One region of the Rhabdothermincola salaria genome, then DNA from elsewhere that is predicted to be linked to it. Evidence: riboswitches for the same ligand, from Rfam matches in the RefSeq annotation. Region 1 holds a riboswitch; the other holds the start of a gene.
The links. A riboswitch is a leader RNA that binds a small molecule or an ion and turns the genes downstream of it on or off. The one in region 1 is predicted to bind S-adenosylmethionine.
Positions count from the first base shown of each region.

Region 2: linked by a shared signal. The riboswitch ahead of LUW87_RS15550 (hypothetical protein) and the one ahead of LUW87_RS08720 (hypothetical protein) in region 1 are both predicted to bind S-adenosylmethionine.

Region 1 is NZ_JAJQXW010000001.1:1,873,095-1,883,595, reverse strand. Features, by position in the region: gene LUW87_RS08755 (hypothetical protein) at 195-1,163, opposite strand; gene LUW87_RS08750 (DUF7669 domain-containing protein) at 1,384-2,226, opposite strand; gene LUW87_RS08745 (hypothetical protein) at 2,311-3,111, shown strand; gene LUW87_RS08740 (DUF4190 domain-containing protein) at 3,588-4,118, shown strand; gene LUW87_RS08735 (ADP-ribosylglycohydrolase family protein) at 4,137-5,594, opposite strand; gene LUW87_RS08730 (hypothetical protein) at 5,774-6,367, opposite strand; gene LUW87_RS08725 (trypsin-like peptidase domain-containing protein) at 6,614-6,802, shown strand; SAM riboswitch class IV at 6,857-6,964, shown strand; gene LUW87_RS08720 (hypothetical protein) at 6,996-7,763, shown strand; gene LUW87_RS08715 (NERD domain-containing protein) at 7,942-9,582, shown strand; gene LUW87_RS08710 (alpha/beta hydrolase) at 9,685-10,501, shown strand, end outside.
Region 2 is NZ_JAJQXW010000004.1:47,094-57,594, reverse strand. Features, by position in the region: gene LUW87_RS15570 (hypothetical protein) at 1-196, shown strand, start outside; gene LUW87_RS15565 (hypothetical protein) at 358-702, shown strand; gene LUW87_RS15560 (hypothetical protein) at 745-1,446, shown strand; SAM riboswitch class IV at 1,585-1,690, shown strand; gene LUW87_RS15555 (TY-Chap domain-containing protein) at 1,719-2,279, shown strand; SAM riboswitch class I at 2,345-2,435, shown strand; gene LUW87_RS15550 (hypothetical protein) at 2,443-3,381, shown strand; SAM riboswitch class IV at 3,478-3,584, shown strand; partial or broken gene LUW87_RS19450 (hypothetical protein) at 3,621-3,896, shown strand; gene LUW87_RS15545 (hypothetical protein) at 3,932-4,183, shown strand; gene LUW87_RS15540 (hypothetical protein) at 4,321-5,076, shown strand; gene LUW87_RS15535 (P-loop nucleotide/nucleoside kinase family protein) at 5,183-5,773, shown strand; gene LUW87_RS15530 (hypothetical protein) at 5,770-7,011, shown strand; gene LUW87_RS15525 (hypothetical protein) at 7,008-8,438, shown strand; gene LUW87_RS15520 (HAD family hydrolase) at 8,435-9,028, shown strand; gene LUW87_RS15515 (hypothetical protein) at 9,278-10,030, shown strand; gene LUW87_RS15510 (hypothetical protein) at 10,150-10,501, shown strand, end outside.

The sequences.
Region 1 (10,501 bases):
CGAAGCCGATCGCGAGGAGATGCTGGCGGTTGCCAGCTTGATGGAGTCCGTACGAACTCCGGGGTGAGCGCACTGAGGTCTCGGCCCTGGGGCCCATGGCTGCACTCTCCTGGCTCGGGTCCCGCTCCGCGAGTCGAAGCAGGTTCCTCAGATCGGGTCGCTCCCGATCCGCCTCAGGAGCACGCCATTGCGCCTCACAGCTCCCGTGCGGACGCGCTGAGGGGTGCCTCGACGTCGTCGAGAGCTGACCGATAGGCGCTGGCCACAGTGCGGCAGAAGCGAAGGAGTGGCTCGACCCGGTCGGTCGTCACCCACCCCGTTTCGGTGCTCGCCAGGCGTTCCGTTCCGTTGAAGCCGAACAGTGCATCGGCCTCGTGCCGGAACGCTGGTTCGGTGAGTGATTCGACCGGGATGCCGCTGTTCACCCCTGCGTAGGAGTGGAACGGAACCATCACGTGGCCGTCGCTGTAGATGGCCACCACCGTGCGGAACCCGTTGGCCGAGGGGCCTTCGGCCATCAACACGACGTGCGTCGGGCCGAGGCGCCACCGGTGCCCGTCGGCCTTCCACGCGGCAACGAGATCTTTGGTCGCGGCGAGCGTGTCGTCGGAGCTGAACTGCTCCCAGAAGGCTTCGATCGATGCGGGGGAGCGGTCCCGTTGCCGGACCTGTTCGACCGTGGCGGTGAACTGGTTCGGCTCGACCGCGACCGAGAAGAGCGGTGCCCAGGGACTGTCTCCGATCCGGACGGCCTTCGCCTCCACGAGCCAGACGGGGATACCCCGTTCGGCATCGAGTTCAGCCATCTCGTTGAGGTACTCGGCGACTGCGCGGAACTCGTCGCGGTGCTCCTCGGCCACGACGACGAGCCCTCGTGCGCGACGGGCCACGGCATAGGCCAAGCCGCGGGTCAGGTGGTCGTGGTCCGCCTTCCCGTACTGGTTCTCGATGACGAACTCGACGCCGTTCGCGTCGCTGGCGACGATGTCGATCCGCCGGCCGCCCGCGGTTGCGACCTCCCACTCGCCGACGGTCGCCAGATCCACGCCTATCGCATCACCGAGGGCGTCGAGTTGCTCTCCTAGGAGGGGGGTGAAGTCCGTCGCTTCGCCGCGCCACGCTTCACTGAGCCGTCTGAACTCCAGCCTCGCCATCGCACTCATGTCTCTCGTGTCTACACCCCGGGCTCGCGACAGAGTTCTCGGCAGAACTGGTATCGAGTAGCTGATCGTCGCGGCCCTGGGGCAGCACGTGAGCGGCGGTCAGGCGTCCTGGCGTGGTTGGCTCGGGTTCCCGAGGTCGAGGTGGTGAGCGCCCGTCCGGCCGGAGTCGTTCTCCGCGTCTGAGGCGGCTGCACGACGAGGCGTCCAGTCCGAAGGTCGACTACGGGGTGTGGGCGCCGCGAACCTCACCGGATTCGGTGACGAGCCACACCTCCAACCCTGCTCTCGTTGCCGGGTCGAGGATGCGTCCGGCCAGGGTCTCGAAGGTGGAGAAGGCCGGGAAGGCGAGCACGACGCGGGCATCTGGGTTGCCGGACCGCATGAGCATCCCGGTGAGCAGAGCCCCGGCGAAGTAGGTCCTCGCCTGTGTCGCAGTGCCGGTCGGCTTGGGCTGTCCCTTCTTTGGCCCGCTGCTGTAGATGGTGCTGGGATAGCCCTTGACCTCGATGAGGAGATGCTCGTGGCCCCGGCGGGCTTCGACGTCGACACCAGCCTCCTTGGTCCGGGTGTCGGCGACTCTCACGATCGACCACCCGTCGGCCGTGAGCATGCGGACGACGGCGTCTTGGACGTTGCCCTCCCAGAACCAGTAGCGGTGGGCAGCATCCTCAGGTGGTGGCGGAAGATCGGCGCGTGGCGTCGGGATCCGCGGACGTCTCACCGGAGGGGCCGTGGATGCGCCGGCCGAGTCCAGGCGGTACTCGCCACGATCGACCCGGACCAACCCCTGACCCCTTGCTGCGATCCCCTGGTCCGTTCGTAGGCCCGAGGTGATCTGCGTGCGGAGAGTGGAGTCGGGGTAGCGGGCCCCTCGTCTCCGAGCTTCGGCGATCAGCTCGGCGGGTGAGAAGGTCTGCTGGCCCTTCGACTCGAGTGAAGCGGCGGCCTGGATGAGTTCGTCCCGTGCGGTCATCGGCTGCCCTTTCGCCTGGACCTGTCTAGCGCCCTCGATGGGCCGTGCGGAGCTGGCGTCCCTGGGGCTGACCAGAATGGTGCCGTGCAAGGACGATCGGTGAGCGCAACGGAGGTGGGGCTCGTGCCATTACCAGGCCGCTGATCGAGGCGGTCTCGTGACACGGAGGCCCACATGCACACCACCCGTCGACGCGACCCCCGCGCCGCCAAGCGGCGCGACATCGCCCGGTCCGTTCTGCCGTCGACCGCTCGCGGCGCCGCTCGCACGACGCTCACCGCACTGCGTCGAGCCGACCGTCGGGCCGTGGCCATGGCCCTCACCACGCGGCGCGGGTCTCGGGGGGCGAACGACGACGTCGTGCTGCCGGACTACCCGCTGAGCCGGCATCGGGAGGCCATCTTGGATCGCCGCTGCGCCGACAAGCTGGCCCCGCTCGAGCGGTGGGCCGCCCACGAGGTCGACGGACTGGAGCTCGATGCGGCTCGCGCCCGCCTGCGCAAGGTGCTCCCGACGGGCTTCGTGGGCGTCCACGCCGTGTCTCACCTCGAGCTCAGCGTCCTGCGGGATCGGCCAGCGCGTCATGCACTGTCGGGACGGCCGGACCCGGCGTACCTCGAGGACGTGGCCTGTTCGATCGGGCGATGGGCGTTGGAGCACGGCCGCCATGGCGAGCTGAACCACCAGGTCCACCTCCACCTGCCCACTCCGGTCGACCCGGCCGACGGCCCGGGGAACGGGCAGCGCCGCCGACGACTGCCCGTGGTCGGCGCCATCTCGGCCGGCGGTCGCCCCCTGCTCGGCATCCACGACCTCGACGTGTGGTCTCAGGCGATCGGTGAGTCTGCGTGCGCTCGCAGCGCAGGGGCCCGTCGGTCCGACCAGAACGGGGGGTTGCGAAGGCTGCGGGGACTTTCGCCGGTCGCCAGCTGGGCGAAGTCTCTCGGGTGGTCCGACGGCAGCTCGGGTCGTTGACGGCTCGTCAGGCCGAGCTGCCAGGCCATGAGGGCTCGGGTGAGGCTCCGCCGCTCGAGTCAGCCGGGGGCCACCCCGGCAAACTGTGACAGTCGCCCGGAGAGGTCCTGCCATGTCCTTGTCGTGGGAACCGGAGATCTGTGCGTGCAGGGGATCAGGAGGGCGGATGCGGGGGGCAGGGCCGTTGGGCGTGGCGTGCCCTCACCGGGGCGGATAGTTTCCTGCCCAGCGAATCCAGGCGGTCGAGGGGACGGGCACCTCGTTGTGGCGGGTGGCGGTTCGGAGCACGAGCTGCGCCTCGATCTGCGGGCTGGTGCCTCGGGCACGATCGCAAGATCGACAGGGGAGAACCAGAAGTGACGAATCCACCACCACCTCCGGGTTTCGGCGGACCGCCTCCGGCTGGTCCACCACCTCCGTCCCCGTACGGCTCGACGCCGCCGGGAGGGCCGCCACCGAAGGGCCAGTCCAACGGCATGGCGGTCGCCTCTTTGGTGTTCGGGATCCTGACGTTCTTCTGCCTGGGCCCGATCGCCGGCATCCTCGCCATCGTCTTCGGGTTCGTCGGCCTCAACCGGGCCAAGGAGATCGGCGTCGGCAAGGGCATGAGCATCGCCGGGATCGTGCTCGGCGTCATCGGGTCGATCGGCGCAGTCCTGATCGCGGTGCTCTTCATCTTCGCCGCCGACGAAGCCGTCGACGACCTCGGTGGGCAAGCCGATTCGGACACCTATGAGCTGACCATCGATGGGTCGAGCTGCGCGACCGACCAGTTCGGCTTCGTGACCTTCGAGGGCACGATCGCGAACACCTCGGGTTCGGAGAAGAACTTCACCATCGACGTCGAGTTCCGCGACGCCTCTGATGATGTGCTCATCGAGGACCTGGCGGACATCGTCTTCGACCTGGCACCTGGGGACACTGCCCGATGGGATGTCACGACGAACATCGAAGAGGACGTCGAGCTGGTGTGCGACGTCACGAGCGTCGACAACTTCTTCAACTGACCGGCTTGACCAGCGTTGCTACCGGCCTCGCCGCCGCAGCACGTCGACCTGTTCGGCGGTCTCGGGCGCGGGTCGATGGGCCTTGCGGGTTCCGGCGCGCATGTCACTCAGGCGGGTGGTGATCGAGTCGAAGTCGTGGCCCTGGTCGGCGAGCAGGCAGCCGATGACGGTGCCGGTGCGGCCGATGCCGCCCCAGCAGTGCACGTACACCACGCCGCGCTCGCGATGGATGCCGATCAGCTGGACCAGACGGTCGTACTCGGCGTCGGTGGTGATGTCGAGGTCGGGGATGGGGACCGGGACGTGCTCGAGGTCGAGGCCGCGAGCGGTGCCCACCTCGGCGAGCACCGGGGCGTACAGGGTCAGCTGGTCTTCCGGTGTGGTGAGGTCGATGAAGGTGTGCACGCCGGCATCGACCAGCAGGTCGACCTTGGCCCGGGTGGCGACCGGCCCGCGACGGGTGGCGGGGTACTCGCCGGCGAGGACGGCACCCGGTTCGACCCACCAGGCGTGGTGGTGGTCGTCGTGCGCCCACGGCACGGGCGGAGTCGCCCCGGCTCCCCGGGCGTGGAGCTGCCGGCCCAGCTCGGTGATGCGGCTGCCGAGCGCCAGTACGTCTCGCCAGTCGGCGGGGATCCCGGATGCTCCCCAGCGGGCACCGGCGAGCTGGCCGGCGATGGCGGCGGTGGTGTCGGCGTCGTCGCCGAGGTTTGCCGCCCGCAACACGGCGTCGGCGAAGTCCTGCGCGCCGGCCACGGCCCAGATGGCCGCCTCGAGGGCGTCGACGCAGTACCCGGTGCCTCGGATCTGCGGAGGCTGCCGGTCCCGCCACGACCCACGGGCCACGGCCTCGATCTCCGGGTGCAATGGACCCCACGACCAGAAGTCGGGGTCGAGGACCTCCTCGGCCGGCATCCCTCCGATGAGAGCGGCCGTCATGGCGCCCAGCACCCGGCAGGCGTCGACGGGGCGGGTTGCGGCGTGCGTGGACCGGCTCGACTCCCCGGAGCGTTCGGCGGCCTCGGCGATGTCGGTGTGCCAGCGGATCGGGACCGGTGCCAGTCGCATGAGAGAGCCGTTGGCAGCGGCGTCCTCGTCAGGCTGGGGGTCGACAGCCTCGCCGGTGCGCTCGAAGCGGCGAAGCTGGCCGGCGACGGTGCCGCCGATGTCGAAGCAGCGACCGTTGGACGCCAGATACCCCTGGTCTCGCCAGAGCACGTAGCGCCGGAGGTGGTCGGCGAGGTCGAGCTCGTCGCAGTCGACGAGCGACTCGGCCATGCACAGCGCCATGGAGGTGTCGTCGGTCCACTCACCTAGCTGGAGCCGGAACGGCCCGCCGCCGACCATGTCCGTAAGTGGCGCGAAGCTCCCGGGGGCCCGGAACTCGACGGTCGTGCCCACCGCATCACCGGCGGCGAGGCCCAGAAGCGCGCCGATGGAACGGTCTTCGCGGCTGTGGCCTTCGATTCGACTCATGGAGCCATTGTCGCCGCAGGTTGGGACACCGAGGAGCCCGGACCAGGCGGTCAGCGCAGGGACCGTGGTTGCCAGGTGCGGAGCGTTCGACGAGCCCCATCGGCCGCCCTGCGTTCGTTCCGCGACTGGTTCCGCCTGGTGGCGGCGCGAAGCGTCCACGTGCTTGGCGTCGTCTCGGTTCAGTCTCCCAGACTGAGCGACACGTTCCAGTTTCGCTCTTCGAGTTCGGTCCGGCTGTAGCTCAGCTCACCGCGCCGCCCGACCTCGATCACGTAGAAGTCTTCGCTCGGCACGTCGACCTCGAACACGACCGTGCAGCCAAGGAACTCGAACATCAGGTCCGCCAGCTCCTCGGGGGACATGTCGTCGCTGTCGTCATCGCTGCGTCCGTCGCCCCTTTCCTCGGTGGCGTTGTCGCCGAAGTACTCGTCGATGACGATGTTGGCGCTGGTTCCTGAGGCGACGATCTCGCCGGAACCGTTGCGGACGGTCACGTTCATCCCGGGCCCGAAGTCCGAGTAGCCCCCGGTGCCGCTACAGGTCTCGGGACCTCCCCGGATGCTGTCCGTGTCCGACAAGGCGAACTCGCCCGTCAGGGTCAGCCCGTCGTCTTCGCTGGCCACAACGAGGGCGAGGGCCAAGGCGCCCAAGCTGACGACCGCTGCGGCCACGATGCCACCGATGACGAGAGGTCGTCGGCGTGTCTCGTCGGCCTGGTTGATCGCCGGCGGCGAGAGGTGGCCCTCCGCGTCTGGCGCCTCGGCGGGGGGCATCCGCTGCGATGCGGCAACGGGTACCTCGTCGTCAGGTCCGTACCACTTGCCGTCGGGGCCTTGCCGCCATCCGTCCGCCGGGGGTGGTGTGTCGCTCATGTTGTCTTCCGCCTTCTGTCGCCCGACGACGACACTGGGAGCTGACCGCCGTCAGCTGCTTTGGTCGTCGACGTGTGACAACGACCCCGCGCCGTCAGAGTACGCGGCGTCGCCGACGCAGGCCGTCCAACCCCGTAGTTCCGAGTGATGCGCACCACCGCCCGAGTCGAGCCGGGCAACTCGGGCGGTCCGCTCCTCGACGCGAACGGAGACGTGGTTGGTGTCGTGTTCGCCATCGAGACGGAAACGGGGTACTCGCTGGTGATCCCCATCGGTGTCGTCAAGAGCCTCGTGGCGAACCCGGTCCAGTTCCGACCGGTCGTTGCGTGTGAGTGACGGATCGGCGGCCCCCACGGGCGCTGTCTCACCCCCTGCGTAGGGTGAGAAGTGGCTCAAGAGCGGACGACGACTCGGGTACTCGGCCCGTCGTCCCGGCAACCGTCCACCAGCGGTGCCCCGAGGGAAGAGCCGGCCCCATCCACACGGCAAAGGTGGGACGCCTCGGCGGTGTCCCGGAGGAGGACACCCGATGCACCCCCACGAGTCCAACGCCCCCGAGATCGAGTGGGTGTTCGGCTGCAACACCGTCCTCGGCTACGTCGCCGCCGGCCAACGCCACTCCCGGTTCAACGGCCATCGCGTGCCCTATCGACCGGATCCCGACCTCACCCGCGGCGCCCGTTGGTGCTCGACGGACTGGCTGACCATCGACCGGGGCCAACGTGGCTTTGCCGCCCGGGATCAGGCCGGGCTCTCTCGAATGGGCATGTTCGTCACCGGTCAGGTGGACGGCGGCCTCGTCGTGGTCGTCGACGACGAGGACCTCGGACGAGCCGTCGTGGCGGTCCGCGCTCTTGTCGACTCGAGCGCACGCCGCGGCGACGGCCCGACGGAGTGGTCGATGGCCCTGGTGCGCGCCACCGGTCGGACTCGGCCGGCGCTACGGCTCGGCGTCACCCGCGACGACGATGCCATCGAGCGCGCTCTCGCTCATCTGACCAGGGAGGTGCCGGTGGAGTGGGCCTTCTGGTTCGCCAGCGGCATGGGCGACCTCCCCGACGTCGGCAAGCTCCTCCACCCGGACGGGACCACCTGGGCCCAGCCCGAGGGCGCGATCTACCTGGAGTCCGAACCCGTGCCGGTCCGGCTCGTCGAGCTGGCGGCCATCCACGGCAACGGCCTCGCGAGCACCGGACCCTCACCGATCATCCGGATCGACGACGAGTCGTGGCGACCCCTCGAGGACGACGAGCTCACCACCGACCACGACCTCAGCCCCTGGCTGCAGCCGGATTGAGTCCGCGAGGGATCCGACCGCTTCGACGGAGGGAGGACAGCTTGGTGCCCGGCGCGAGCGGTCGCCCCCTGCGGTCGTTGGGCGTGGCAGGCTCGCTGACGCCCCGCCCTGGACCAGCGGCGAGGACGGAAAGCGGCGGAGCGACGGCCACCGGCAGTCGAGAAGGGCAGTCACCACGATGGGCACTCTGATCCCCGAGGACTTCGACCTCGACACGCTGGCCAACGACGCCGAGCGGGTGGTCGTGCGAGCCCTCGTTGACGGCCTGTTCGACAGCTGGCTCGTCATCCCCGACGTCGGCCTGCACACGAAAGCCAAGGACCACCAGAGCGACATCGTGCTCGTCCACCCCGAGATGGGCGTCGTGTTGCTGGAGGTGAAGGGCCACCGCATGGCCATCCGCCAGGGCCAGTGGGTCGGCCAGGAGGGCACGCCCCTCAAGCCCCAGCCCGTCGCCCAGGCCAAGGACAACGCCTACGCCCTGCGCCGCCGCATCCGCAAGGAGGTCGACGGCCTCGACCACCTCGAGGTCGAGTACGGCATCGCCCTGCCCAACACCCGCGCCGTCGACGGCAACCTCCCCACCGACGTCGACCCGGCCCAGGTGCTCGTCTCGGAGAACCTGGCCGGTGGCGGTGCCGTCACCGACGCCGTCGAGCACCTGGCCCTGCTGCGGCGCTGGTCCACGCCGCTCACCCAAACCCAGCTCGAGGGCATCGTCGCCCTGCTGCGCCCCGACGTCGACTTCGCCTGGGACCCCGAAGCCCGCACCACCGCCACCCGCGAACGCCTCCGTGAGCTCTGCGAGACCCAGGTCGGTGCCCTCGTCCCCCTCATGGCCAACCGCCGGGTGGTCGTCACCGGCGGCGCCGGCACCGGCAAGACCCGCCTGGCCGTCGGCTGGGCCTGGCGGGCGTGGAACGAGGGCGACCGGGTGCTGCTCACCTGCTTCAACGAACCCCTCGCCCGCTGCATGGCCGACGAGATGTGTGGCTCCGACGGCGAACCGGTCGAGGACCTCGACACCGGGGCCTTCCTGCGCTTCTCCCTCGGCCTGCCCGGCATGCCCCGCCTCACCATCCCCGACGACGCCGACGCCTTCTGGTGGGACAACGTGGCCGTCGGCCACCTCCACAAGCACTGGCCCCTCGTCGGTGCCGCCTACGACACGATCGTCGTCGACGAGGCCCAGGACTTCAGCCCCGCCTGGCTGGCCCAGCTGGCCGCCCTCCTCGACCCCGACGGCCGGCGCCGCATGCTGCTGCTCGCCGATGAGGAGCAAGCCCTCTTCGACCGGGGCTTCGTCATCCCCCACCCCGACGACGGCTGGGTGCGCGCCGAGCTGCTGAACAACTGCCGCAACGCCCTGCCCATCGCCCGCATCCTGCGCTACAAGCTCGGCGGCGCCCCCGCCCCGGCGGCCAGCCCCGACGGCCTCGGGGTGCACTGGCGCCCCGCCGCGGACCTCGACGCCGTGGTCGCCGCCGTCGGCGCCGAGCTCAGCCGCCTCATCGACGACGAGGGCCGCGACCCCGCCGGTATCTGCGTGGGCACCTTCCACACCGACGTGCGCCAGGCCCTGCGTCGCGCCCTCGACCTCGTGGCCCACGACGAGCGCCTCGACCCCGACGAGGTGGTGTGCGAGAACGTCCACCGCCTCAAGGGCCTCGAGTTCGACACCCTGATCCTCGCCGGTCCCGACGACGAGGACGACCTCATGGTCCTCTACGTCGGCGTCAGCCGCGCCGTCACCGAGCTCGTCGTCGTCGGCCCCGAACCCCTCGCCGACCGCCTCGGCCTCCGCCCCCGCCCGGTCTGACCGCAGGCGCCCCTCCGAGAGGGTGGGCCCGAACCTCACGCGGCCACGACCTACCCTGGCCCTGCCCGGCGGGGGACCGCGGCAGAGAGACGAGGACGTCACATGCGACAGCACCGCGCACCACGACCGAGTGCGGTGGTGCTCCTCCTGGCCGCCCTCGCCCTGCTCGCCGCCTCGTGCACGTCCGACGACACCGCCACGTCCGAGAACAGCGACAGCAACCGCACTGGTGGCGCCAACAGCGTCGCCGTCGCCGCCCTTCCGGGCTCGGACACCTCGCTCTCGTGGGCCGACTGCCTGGACCCCGACGACGAGCCCGATCCCGGCGACGTGGTCTGCACCACCATCGAGGCCCCCATCGACTACGACGACCCCGACGGCGAGACGCTGCGCCTGGCCGTCGAGGTCGTGCCCGCCACCGAGCCCGACCCCATCGGCTCGCTGTTCGTGAACTTCGGCGGCCCCGGCGGGGAGACCGTCCCCGAGACCGAGGCCTGGGCGAGCACCCTGCCCGAGGCCATCACCAGCCGCTTCAACGTGGTGGGCATGGACCCCCGCGGCGTGGGCCAGAGCGGAAGGGTCGTCTGCGGCCCCGTCCCCGACGGCGTCGACCTCACCCCCACCGACGACGAGTTCGAGGCCTTCCTGGTGCAGAGCACCGTCTTCTCCTCCGCCTGCCTGCGCGACACCGGCGCCTTGCTCGGTGCGGTGGGCACCGACAACGTGGCCCGCGACATCGACCACGTCCGCGAGGCCCTCGGCGAGGAGCAGATCACCTACTACGGCTACTCCTACGGCACCCTGCTGGGCGCCCGCTACGCCGACCTCTTCCCCGACCGGGTGCGGGCCATGGTGCTCGACGGCGCCGCCGACCCCACCGCCCCGCTGGTCGACCGCTTCGTCGAGATGGCCATCGGCC
Region 2 (10,501 bases), on a different contig from region 1:
GGGCACGATCTACCTCGAGGCCGAACCCGTGCCGGTCCGGCTCGTCGAACTGGCTGCCATCCACGGCAACGGCTTCGAGAACGCCGGCCGTTCACCCATCATCCGGATCGAGGACGAATCGTGGCGCCCGCTCGAGGACGACGAGCTCGCCACGGACCACGACCTCAGCGGGTGGACAGACCGGCATCATGGTTAGCTCCGAAGCGGCCTCACTATTCGCTGCGTAAGGTGCTCGAGCGGCTGTACAGCGGATCAAACGAAGGGGCGAACGGTCAGATTTCTCGAGGGCGAGCGGCAACGCCGCTCTGGCGTCCGAGCAGCTGGCGTGGTGGTGAACCCCGGAACCTGGGAGTCAGGTTGACAGAGATTTCCGAAGAACAGGCGTCGGCAGGCACGGAACGCCGGCTGACAATCGACATCGGCGTCATCATCGACGATGTCGACGCATTGCGTGAGTGGGCTGTTGGCCGGCTGTCGGACGGCTACAGCTTTGAGCCGGCCTGGTCTCCGCCGCCCGAGCTGCGGCGCGAGTTCGGCATCGACGCGGACGACGAGGTCAGCACGGTCGATGTGGTGCTCTCGACGTCTGACTATGTCTTCAGGGTCGACACCGAGGAGGGAGTCGTGAACCTGTTGGAGACGGTTCTGGGTGAGTGGGTCGGACACCAGGTCCCGGGCATCGACGTCGTGACGATCTGGTGACCTCGCTGATCCCTGCAGATGCCCATTCCTAGACTCCCTCCCATGAACGAAGACGCCCCAGTTCGGCCGTCCCTCGTCGATTACATGCAGGACCTGGCGGTATCGCTCCCAGAACCCTGGGGTGACGTGGCCGACAGCTCATGCAGCACCGTGCGGAAGGTGTCGAGCCTCATTCGGGCAGGGGGCAACAAGGTGATGTCGCCCAAGCTCCGTGAGGAGCTTGCGCGCGCAGCGGCAGCGGCCGGGCTCGAGACCGATCGGCCGCTGTCAGATCCGACCCTGACTCCAGACTGCTGGGTCCGGTTCGCCAAAGTGCCGTTCGCCGACGTCGGTCTTCTTGTGCCCAGCGAGAACGACCTTCGGCGCTGGGTCCTCAGTCGGGTAGGCCGACCCGGGCCATTCGTTCACTGCGACAGTCCCCAGGTCGAGTTCAGCATTCCTGGTCGCAAGCAGCGCATCGATCTGCTCCTCAAGGAGAGGGGCTCCGCTGGCCGGTGGACAGGCCTGGTCGTCGTCGAGTTCGAGCTGAGCAGCCCATCGGGCACGGTCGGGCAGGTGATCGACTACCTCAACCTCCTCGCCAAGACCGACATGGCGCAGGGCAAGTCCCTTCGCGGGGTCATCGTCTCCGCTGGCCGGTACCCCCGAGAAGACCAGCATCTGGACCGGGAGCAACCATGGCCGATCGAGTGGTGGGTCCTGAACGCGCATCTCGAAAAGGTGGCCGAGTCCCCGTCGCCATGACTTCCTAGGCCCTGCAGCACTACGAGGAGTGGTGCGAAGCCTGGGTGATGCCGGGGGCGCGGCGGCGCGGGTGCCTAGCAGAACCCTCCTGCCACGGTCCGGCGGAAGTGTCACACCCCCTTTGTAGTGTGAGAGGTGGCTCAAGAGCGGACGGCGTGAGAGGTACTCGGCCTGTCGTCCCGGCAACCGTCCACCAACGGTGCCCCGAGGGAAGAGCCGGCCCCTGTCACGGCAAAGGTGGGACACCCGAGGTGTCCCAGAGAGGACCCTCGATGCACACCGACCCCCACGGCTTCCTCGGCGAGGCCGACGCCGACCAGCGCGCTCCCGTCAGCGAATCGTTCCTCGTCAGCATCAGCGGGGGCGGCGGGGTCGACGCCTTCCGTTGCGCCTTGGTGCGCAAGTTCGCCGACCTCGTGGGACGCGGCTCGCACTGCGTGATCCTCGAGCGCACCTTCCTAGAGCGCCACTACACCCAGGCCCTGCTCACCCCAGTAGGTGCCCACGTCGAAGCCGTCGGCCACCGCTACCTCGAACCCGTAGGTCTCGAGCTCAGCGGCGACCAGATCGACGAGCTCACCCGGCGGGGCTGGCAGCCGCCCCTGGATCCCGACGAACACGACGGCGCACCCGAGAACTGGTGGATCGAGGAGCCGGGCCCGCATCATCTCGATGCCACCGCCGATCAGCTGTTGTCGACGCTGATCGGCGTGTACGGGCTCACGGCCGACGAACCGGTGTCGGTGACCGTCTTTCCCGCCGACTGCCAGGAGTGGGAGTGGGTGGACGACCCCACCGAACCCTTCGGCGGGTACATCGACAGCCTCGAGTGACACCCACCCACACTCCGCCGGCGACTGTGCGGCACCTATCCGACGCAGTCATGCGCTGGCTTTGCATCTCATCTTGACGACCTGAGGGGCCTGGCCCTGTGACGGTCGGGCAACCGACGCCTCGGCGCACGGTGCCACCGCCAGGACCGATGAGGAGGACACCATGTCGAACCCCAGCCCGTACTCCGTCACTGCCCGCGCCATGGTGAAGGTCACCGACCTCGATGCTCTCGTCACCCAGATCGACCGGCTCGTGAAGCTCAGCCCCAAGATCGAGCCCATCGAGGACGGCACCTACCGGGACGGGTGGGAGCGCCGCGAAGGCAGCTTTGTGCACCTCGACGACGACCCGAGAGACATGGTCAGGTTCGCTCTTGGGCTCCTGCATCTCGGGGCGAAGGGCATCGACGTCGAAGCCGACGGCTGGGTCGTCGACGACTCCGGTTCCAGCTTCGAGATCGAGCTGCAGGTCGGGGAGTGCGAGGTCGTTGGTCCCCAGAGCGCGGCCGACTGGCTCGGGGAGTTGGAGGGCTCCTCGGCGACGATCCTGCAGGCCCGGGTCGCCGTCCGCCTGCTCGAGACCCTCGCCGGGGCCGAGGCACGGGTCATCTCCCTGGTCGCCGAGCGCGCCGACGTCGAGCCGGGCCTCACCCTCGACGCACCCCAGTGCGAGATCACCCTCGTCCCTGGGGTGCCGGTCGAAGAGAGCGACCTACCGCCAGCCCACCAGCGCATCGTGGTCACCGACGGCGGCCGCCACTACGAGACCGACGAGAACGGCTACCTGGTGAACCGCCCGGCGGGCTACCCGGCCAACCGGTCGGGCCGGCGCCCTCTGCGCTTCGACGGGGACACGGCCAGAACGGTCGTGCATTTCCTGCACTTCATCCCGATCACCCGAGGCTTCGCCATGGCGTGGGTGCTCGACAACGCCCCCGGCTGGGACGCCAACGGGCTCTTCGGCGCCCTCGGCTCCGCCGGTCTCATCGAGCAACCGCCGTCGGCCGGCATGCCCCGCCTGGTAGACGGAGTGGGCTGGGTCGACATCGAACCGAGCGGCATCTCCTCCCGCATCGAGTTCGATTCGACGGCCTTTCGCTGACGGTGAGCGGCGCATCCCCCCGGTCGCTTGGTCGGAGCCTTGCCCGCGTTCCTCGGACGCCTCGTGCGTTGCTACGGAGGCTGTTTCGCACCAGGCGCTTCAACGAGTGGGTGCGCCTGTAGGTACTCGGCCTGCACCCCAGCAACCGTCCACCAGCGGTGCTCCGAGGTAAGAGCTGGTCGGGTAATCGGCAAAGGTGGCACAGCCCTCGGTGCCCACGAACATCCTTGGAGGACACCATGGCCACGTCAGCTTCCCCGCTCGACGACCCCCGAGAGCTACCCAGCCCGCGCCCACTTCAAGGGCGGTTCCCGCTCAGCGCCCAGGAGTCCGGCGAGAACCTCCTCGACCGGCTGGAGGCGCTTCTCGGCCAGCTGCAGGCCGACGGGGCGTGGGTGGTGATCATCGCCCCCGTAGGGCGACCCGAGGTGTTCGTGCAGTGCATCGTCACCGAGGTCGGCGCGCACCTCGAAGCGGTCTCCAACACCTACCTGACCGGTACCCCCTGGGCGCTGACCCACGCGCAGCACGACCACCTCGCCCGCCTCGGGTGGACGCCCCCAACCTTGCTGAGGACCCCTCCCTACGGCCCCCCGACTGGGACGACAAGCCCGACATCGCCCGGCACTGGTGGCAAGACGTTGGCGGGGCTGACGCCATCGCACGCTCGGCCCACTCCCTGCTCAGCACCCTCATCGAGGTCTACCGTCCCGGTGAGGTGCCACTCGAGGTCGAGACCTTCCCGACTGCCTGCCAGGTGTGGGCCTGGGAGGACGGCGTCCTGGAAGCCCTCGACACCTAGCCCGGGGTCATCTGACCATTCCTTGAGAATCCGGTGTCCAACGACGGGGGCACCACCAACGACGAACGACCCGAATTGGCACGTTGGCTGATAGACCAATGTGCGACCCGAGAGGTCGAGACACCAGGCGAGGTGTGATGGCGGTGGCGCGTCGTGCGGTGACAGCAGCTCTGTTGGCAGGTGGTCTCGTGGTGGCTGCCTGCGGTGGAGGGGATGGCGGCGGTGAGTCGGCTGACGGAGCTGGTCTTCAGGCTGCAGGGGAGAAGGTCGCCGCGGCAGTTGTCGCGCAAGACTTCGGCGTGTTGTACGGGCGGTTGACCGAGGAGTGCCGGGATTCCCTCTCGCGGGCGGACTTCAACGCAGAGATGACGGTGGCGTTTGCGATGGCCGAGGGCTTCGGTATTGACCTCTCGGAGGCGGAGGTCGGCGAGGTCCTCACTCGCGAGGTGACCGAAACGACCGGGGAGGTCGCCATCGAGTTTCTGTTCGATGGCGAGCCGTTCGACGACGGCGGCGGTTTCGAACCCTACGTCTACGAGGACGGGTCCTGGCGAACAGTTGACTGTGAGTTCTCGGGTGACTCCCCGTCCTCGGAGGACCGGGAGATCTCCGACGGTGATCTGCGTTCGAATTCTGAGGTCGCGGCGGAAGCCGCAGTCGAGGACGCGGTCGCTGGACGGTTCGGGGAGGAGATCGACCTTTCCGCCGGGCTGATCGTCACGGTGTCCGATCCAGTGGCCGAGACTTCCTCCAGGGTCTCCCCCAGAATCAGGTGTCCACCAAAGCGGGGCAACTCCACACCATCTCTGCAGCGAAGCGCCGGAGGTTCCCCGCACGTCGAGTCGGTCGGTGAGCGAGTGTCCCTTCGTATTGAGGCCCCTCCCGGGGAGTAGAGGCTGCCCGATTCAGTTGGCTAGCATGAGGACTGAACTGGCGATGCGGGGCTTCCGTTTGACGCAGACGTGCCGTCACTTGCTGGCAGGCTGGTGAGGGAGCGGAGTGAGGAACGAGACGACGACGCTGATACTGGTCGGAGGCTACGCGGGGTCGGGGAAGACGGAACTGGCGAAAGTCTTGGCATCGCGCACCAGATGGGCGCTCATTGACAAGGACACGCTCACCCGGCCACTTGTCGAGGAGCATGCCGCTCTACTTTGCGGCGACCCAGATGACCGACAGACCGACATCTACCTGGAGAAGATTCGCCCCCTTGAGTATCGGATCCTGCTCGACACGGTGAACGAGGTCCTCGATCTCGGCGCCAGCTTGGTGGTCACCGCACCGTTCCTTAGGGAGCTTCGCGATCCAGATTTCTACGACTGGATGGATGATCGCAGAGAGCTCGATGGGATCAGTGTCCATCTGGTATGGGTCCACGCGGACCTCGACACGATGCGCCGACGGCTCACCCATCGCGGTGCCGGCCGGGACCGCTGGAAACTCGCCAACTGGGACGCCTACCGTGCCGCCATCGACCTCTCCTTCCGACCTGAAGGACCGCACGACGTGTTCGACAACTCCCTCGACGGCGAAGGGACGATCGTCGACCATGCGGCCAGCCTTCTGCAGGCGTGGGGGCTTGTCCGATGAGCGCACTACCCAAGGGCTTGATCCTCTATGGGCCGCCCGCCACTGGGAAGGACACGGTCACCGCCATCCTTACCGAGGATCCTCGGATCGTGCACTTTCGAAAGCTGAAAGCTGGCGCCGGGCGAATGGAAGGGTACCGACGCACCGAAGCCGCCGCGCTCGACGAGCTGGAGCGCTCCGGAAAGCTGCTTTCGGTGGTCGCTCGCTACGGAAATGCCTACGCCATTGACTGGGCCGAGATCGAGCGTCTCGAGGAGGCCGGGCTCACCCCCGTGGTACACACTGCCAGTTTGGAAGAAGCCAACGCCCTGTCTGCGCGACCTGGCTGGAGGGTGTGCGGCCTATGGGCCAGTCGGCGGGTGACAGCCAGACGGCTTCGCGGTCGCAAGGATCTCGATCTACCCGCCCGGCTCGACCTGCGCTCGAACATGCTGCGCGAACTTGCCACCGCTCCTGCCGAGTTCGACCACTTCATTGACACCGACAGGCTCAGCGCGAGCGCGGTCGCGAAGCGTGTCCTCGCCGCGCCGGACCGGACTTCGGCCGCTCGTGGTGTCGACGACGCGGTCCGTGACCCGGACTTGGTCGTGGCGGTCCCAACGCTGCGAGACGCCTACGGTGACCTGGACTGGGAGGCCAACGCCGACTATGCGGCAGCGGTACGGCCCGGTGGCGTGTCAGTCCTGGTAGCCGGGACCGCTGGGCAAGGTGCACGAATTGCCGAGCCCGATCGCGCCCGCCTCATCGACGTGTGGTGCGATGCCCTTGGTCCAGCCCGGGTTGTCGCAGGCCATCTCAATGGCACAGTACCCGGACCGGTGCCGGGGCGACCGCGACCGTTCGTCGTTCCGGTAGAGCCGGGCGCCTACGGACTCGCCCAGGTCGGGCGCGCGCTTCCCGACGCTGTCGTCTACAGCCGAGCCGAAAGCGGTTGGAGTCTGCCGATCGACGCTCCAGAGCCTGGTGCCATCCCGTTCGCCGTCAAGTTCGCAGGACCTGGGAACCGCCCTGTGGCGTGCCGGGAGCAGCTGCGCTGGTGGCACGCGTCCACGCGGACCGCAGCAGCTGCGCTCGAGAACGATGCGGACGCGATCGTTGCCGCCTCACTAGCGGCAGCGGCGACTTTGCCGCTCCCCCGTCGCTGGGAAGATGTCCTGCGGCTCGCTGCGTCGGAGCGGGCAGATGCGGGTGAGGGACGCCGCTACGACGAACGTGTCCGAAAGGCCCTGGAGCGATGACGGCGACCACCCCGGTCGTGGTCACCGGATCAGACGAACTCATCGCCAACTGGGATCGCGGCGAACTGGTGCACTTCGGCGCTCCTGGCGCCCAGGTCCTGCGAGCATCTAATTGGCGCAACGACCGACTCACAAGGGTCCAGCATCTCTACGCTGCGGAACTCGACGTGACCGACGCTGTCTGGCGCTGCGGGCTCATCCTGGCGCGGTCCAGACTCGACACCGTCTCGATGCGCCGCTGCAGGAGCGCGGACGTGATCGTCATCGAGGACTGCACGATCGACGTCCTCGACATTCGCGAGTTGAGGGGAGGGGTTGCCCTGAACCGATGCCAGATCGGACAGCTGGTCGTACACGGAGCTGCACAGATCGCTGCTTCTGACGTCATCGCCACCCATGTGCGCGTCACCGACATCGGGGACGCCGTCGATGTGTCCGCATTGACCTGCGAGACGCTGCGCATTGCCGAGAGCAGCGGCGCTGACACGACTTCCGTGTCGCTGGTTGACCTGAAGGTTCGCGACGAGTTGCGACTCGAGAATCTTACGGCCGTCAATGTCGCCACACGCCGCGTCACTGCCGGCGCAATCCTGTTTCGCGATGTCATCGCCGAGGAGGTCGTGGTCGCTGACTCGCACGCAACTCGGGTCTCGGTGACCAGATTGCGTGCAGCTGCGGGCAAGACTTGTCCGGTCACGATCGGTGGCTCGGTGACCTCTTCGGTCGAGATTCAGGCAGCCAGCACTGACCGCCCTGCGGTGGATCTGACGATGAGAGGCCTTCGTGTCTCTGGGGACCTGCTGGTTGCCGGCTCCATGCACGTCGCCCTGGAGACCGGCCGAGTCGATGGGACACTTCGACGCGACCATGTCCGGAATTCAGGCACCACTGTCGTCGCCGACTCAGCGTTCGAGATCGCGACCGTCGAAGTGCCCGAGACCAGGATCCGCAACCGTCGCCAGGCGTTGGCCACCGCAACAGCGCTGCTCGGTCACGACGGCCCGACCGCCCTCGCGACACTCCGCCGCAGTCTCGACGATCGACCAAGAGAGCAGGACCAGGTGTATTTCGCTGAACGCTGCGCCAATGGCCGCCGAGGATGGGGAAGAGTTCCCGAGCTCGGTCAGCGGTGGACTTTCGGCTACGGAGTGCGACTTGCCGAGCCGCTTGCTTTCCTTGTCGGCGGCATCATACTAACCGCCGTTGTCATCGGCGTGGCCGCCCCCGAAGTTGTTGGCCCCAACGACGACCCCAGCTGGGGACGCACGGTCGCGTTGGCAGCACAACTGTGGTTCAACGTCGGTGTCGGGTTGCCCGAGGCGGCCCGAGGACCGGGTTGGGCGATCACCGCAGTGCTCCTGACCACCTTGGGACTCGTGTTCGTTACAACGCTCATCGGTATTGGCATCCGAAGGCTCGTCCGATGAGTACGCCCGTCTTGGTCCTGGACGTCGGCGGCGTCATCCTCGTGGACGCCATGCGGGAAGTACTGCGCGAGCTGGCTATCGAGTGTGGGTCCAATGAGCACTCCCTGCAGACCGCGTACCGTGGCTCGGGGCTCCGGGACAGCTTGTGGCGGGGTCAGATCTCGACGAAGGAGTTCTGGCCTGCGCTGGCAGCCCATGCCGATCGTCGCTTCCCCCCAGCGGCGGAGATGGACGCCCGGATCGTCGTAGCGAGCATGCCGCTGCCTGGCGCGGCCTTTGCTGCGCAGCACCTCGATCGCTTATTGCTCGCCAGCAACCACCGGACTGAGTGGCTCATGCCGGCGCTGGCGGCGGCGTCGGTGAACCTCGACCCGGACCGGATCGTCTGTTCGTCTGCAATCGGAGTCTGCAAGCCCGACGCGTCCTTCTACCACGAAGTCAGCTCGAGGATCGCCCGCCACTTCGGTCCCGACGCACGGAAGGTCTTCGCCGACGACCAGGAACGCAACCTCACGGTCCCGGCTGACCTCGGGTGGAAGACGATCCTGGTCACCTCCCCGGAGCACCTGGAGGAGTGTCTCCTCAGCTAGTTGGTATCGACGCTCGTGCGCGAACAGCGGGGTTTGAGTGGGCACGTCGACGTGGGAGGTTAAGCGTTGTAGTCGGGTGGACGGCATCCGTGCCCGGGCGCTGATCCGTCGTTCAGAGAGGTATGCACTATGGCCGGTCAAATGGCACCGGGCGAAGAGACGTGGGGGCTGGACCTCAACGAGGCAGCCGAGCTCATCGATGACGCACAGTCGGCCTTTCGGCGCGGCGTGCTCCTGCCGTTGTAGGGCGTGGAGAAGATCTGCGAAACGACAATTCGTTTCGTCCGGTTCAGCCCGGCGAGCATCGCCGATATCGACCTGATCATCGAGTACGCCCGCGAAGGGGTGGCCGGCATAGCTGGTGCTGACGGAGTGAAGGATCCCGTGCTCATCGAGTACTTCGACGAGCGGGTGGTGGGCGACCAACTGATCGATCTCGTTCAAGCTCGCCTTGACGTCCTCCTCGAATCACTGGAGTCCGCCGCCCAACGAGGAGATGCCGACGCCGCCAGCCAGCTCACCGACCTGTGCCGCACCGGTGTTCGCTCGCACCGGCTCCTGTTGTCCCTCAGTAGCGCAGCCGAGCAGATCCTCCGGACCGCGTATCGGCTCGGTCTCGTCGATGCGCTTCGCGACGCCGCGTCGCCGGCCAATGCCCACGACGGGCAGGTTGCGAGCCGCCAGCATCATCGGGCGGCCTTCGAGCTGGCCCTCAACCTTCTCGCCCACCTTGCGTCTGATCCCGAACGAGGCGCCGGCGCTCGCTCCGCGCTGCTCGACCTTGCTGGCTTCGTTGAGACGGCGGGCGAGGCGGTCATCCGACTTCCGATGCACCTGCTCGATGACGGCGAACGCCAGCGGCTGCTGACAATTCACGAAGCGCGCGTCGCGTTGTTCACCTCTGACCCTGTCCGGATTCCGCTCGGGCTCGAACTCCTTCGCGACAATCGCGTCGTCCGATCCGCCGTGTGGCAGGCGTTCGACGCCCGCCACATCGGCTGAACCCCCCCGGTCGAGACATGCCGAGAAAGCCACCTGCCCCGTCTCGCTTCGCAACGAGTTCCGGCGGTGGGAACCTTCTTCGCCCTACCATCTCCGCCGTGCGGGCATTGAGAGTGGTCGTGATCGATGACGATCACTGGAAGAGAACGGCGATGGCTCAGGAACTCGATGCCGACCCACGGATCGGGGTCGTCCACGTCATCGACCAGGACGAGGCCGTCCAGTGGCCACTCGAACGGTGGGAGGGGATCGACGTCGCCATCGTTGACGTCTTCGACGAGAACGCTCCGGCAGAGATCGGCACCGACGTCTTCTCCGGCATCTCCGCGCTCGACCGCCTCGGAGATCTGCCGGTGCGGACCTTTGCCATCACCCCTCATTGCCAGCACCCCCTGATCCAGCTGAGGATCCATCAGGCCAAAGCCGACTGGCTCTACCACCGATGGGAGGTCAATGACCCGGATCGGCTGG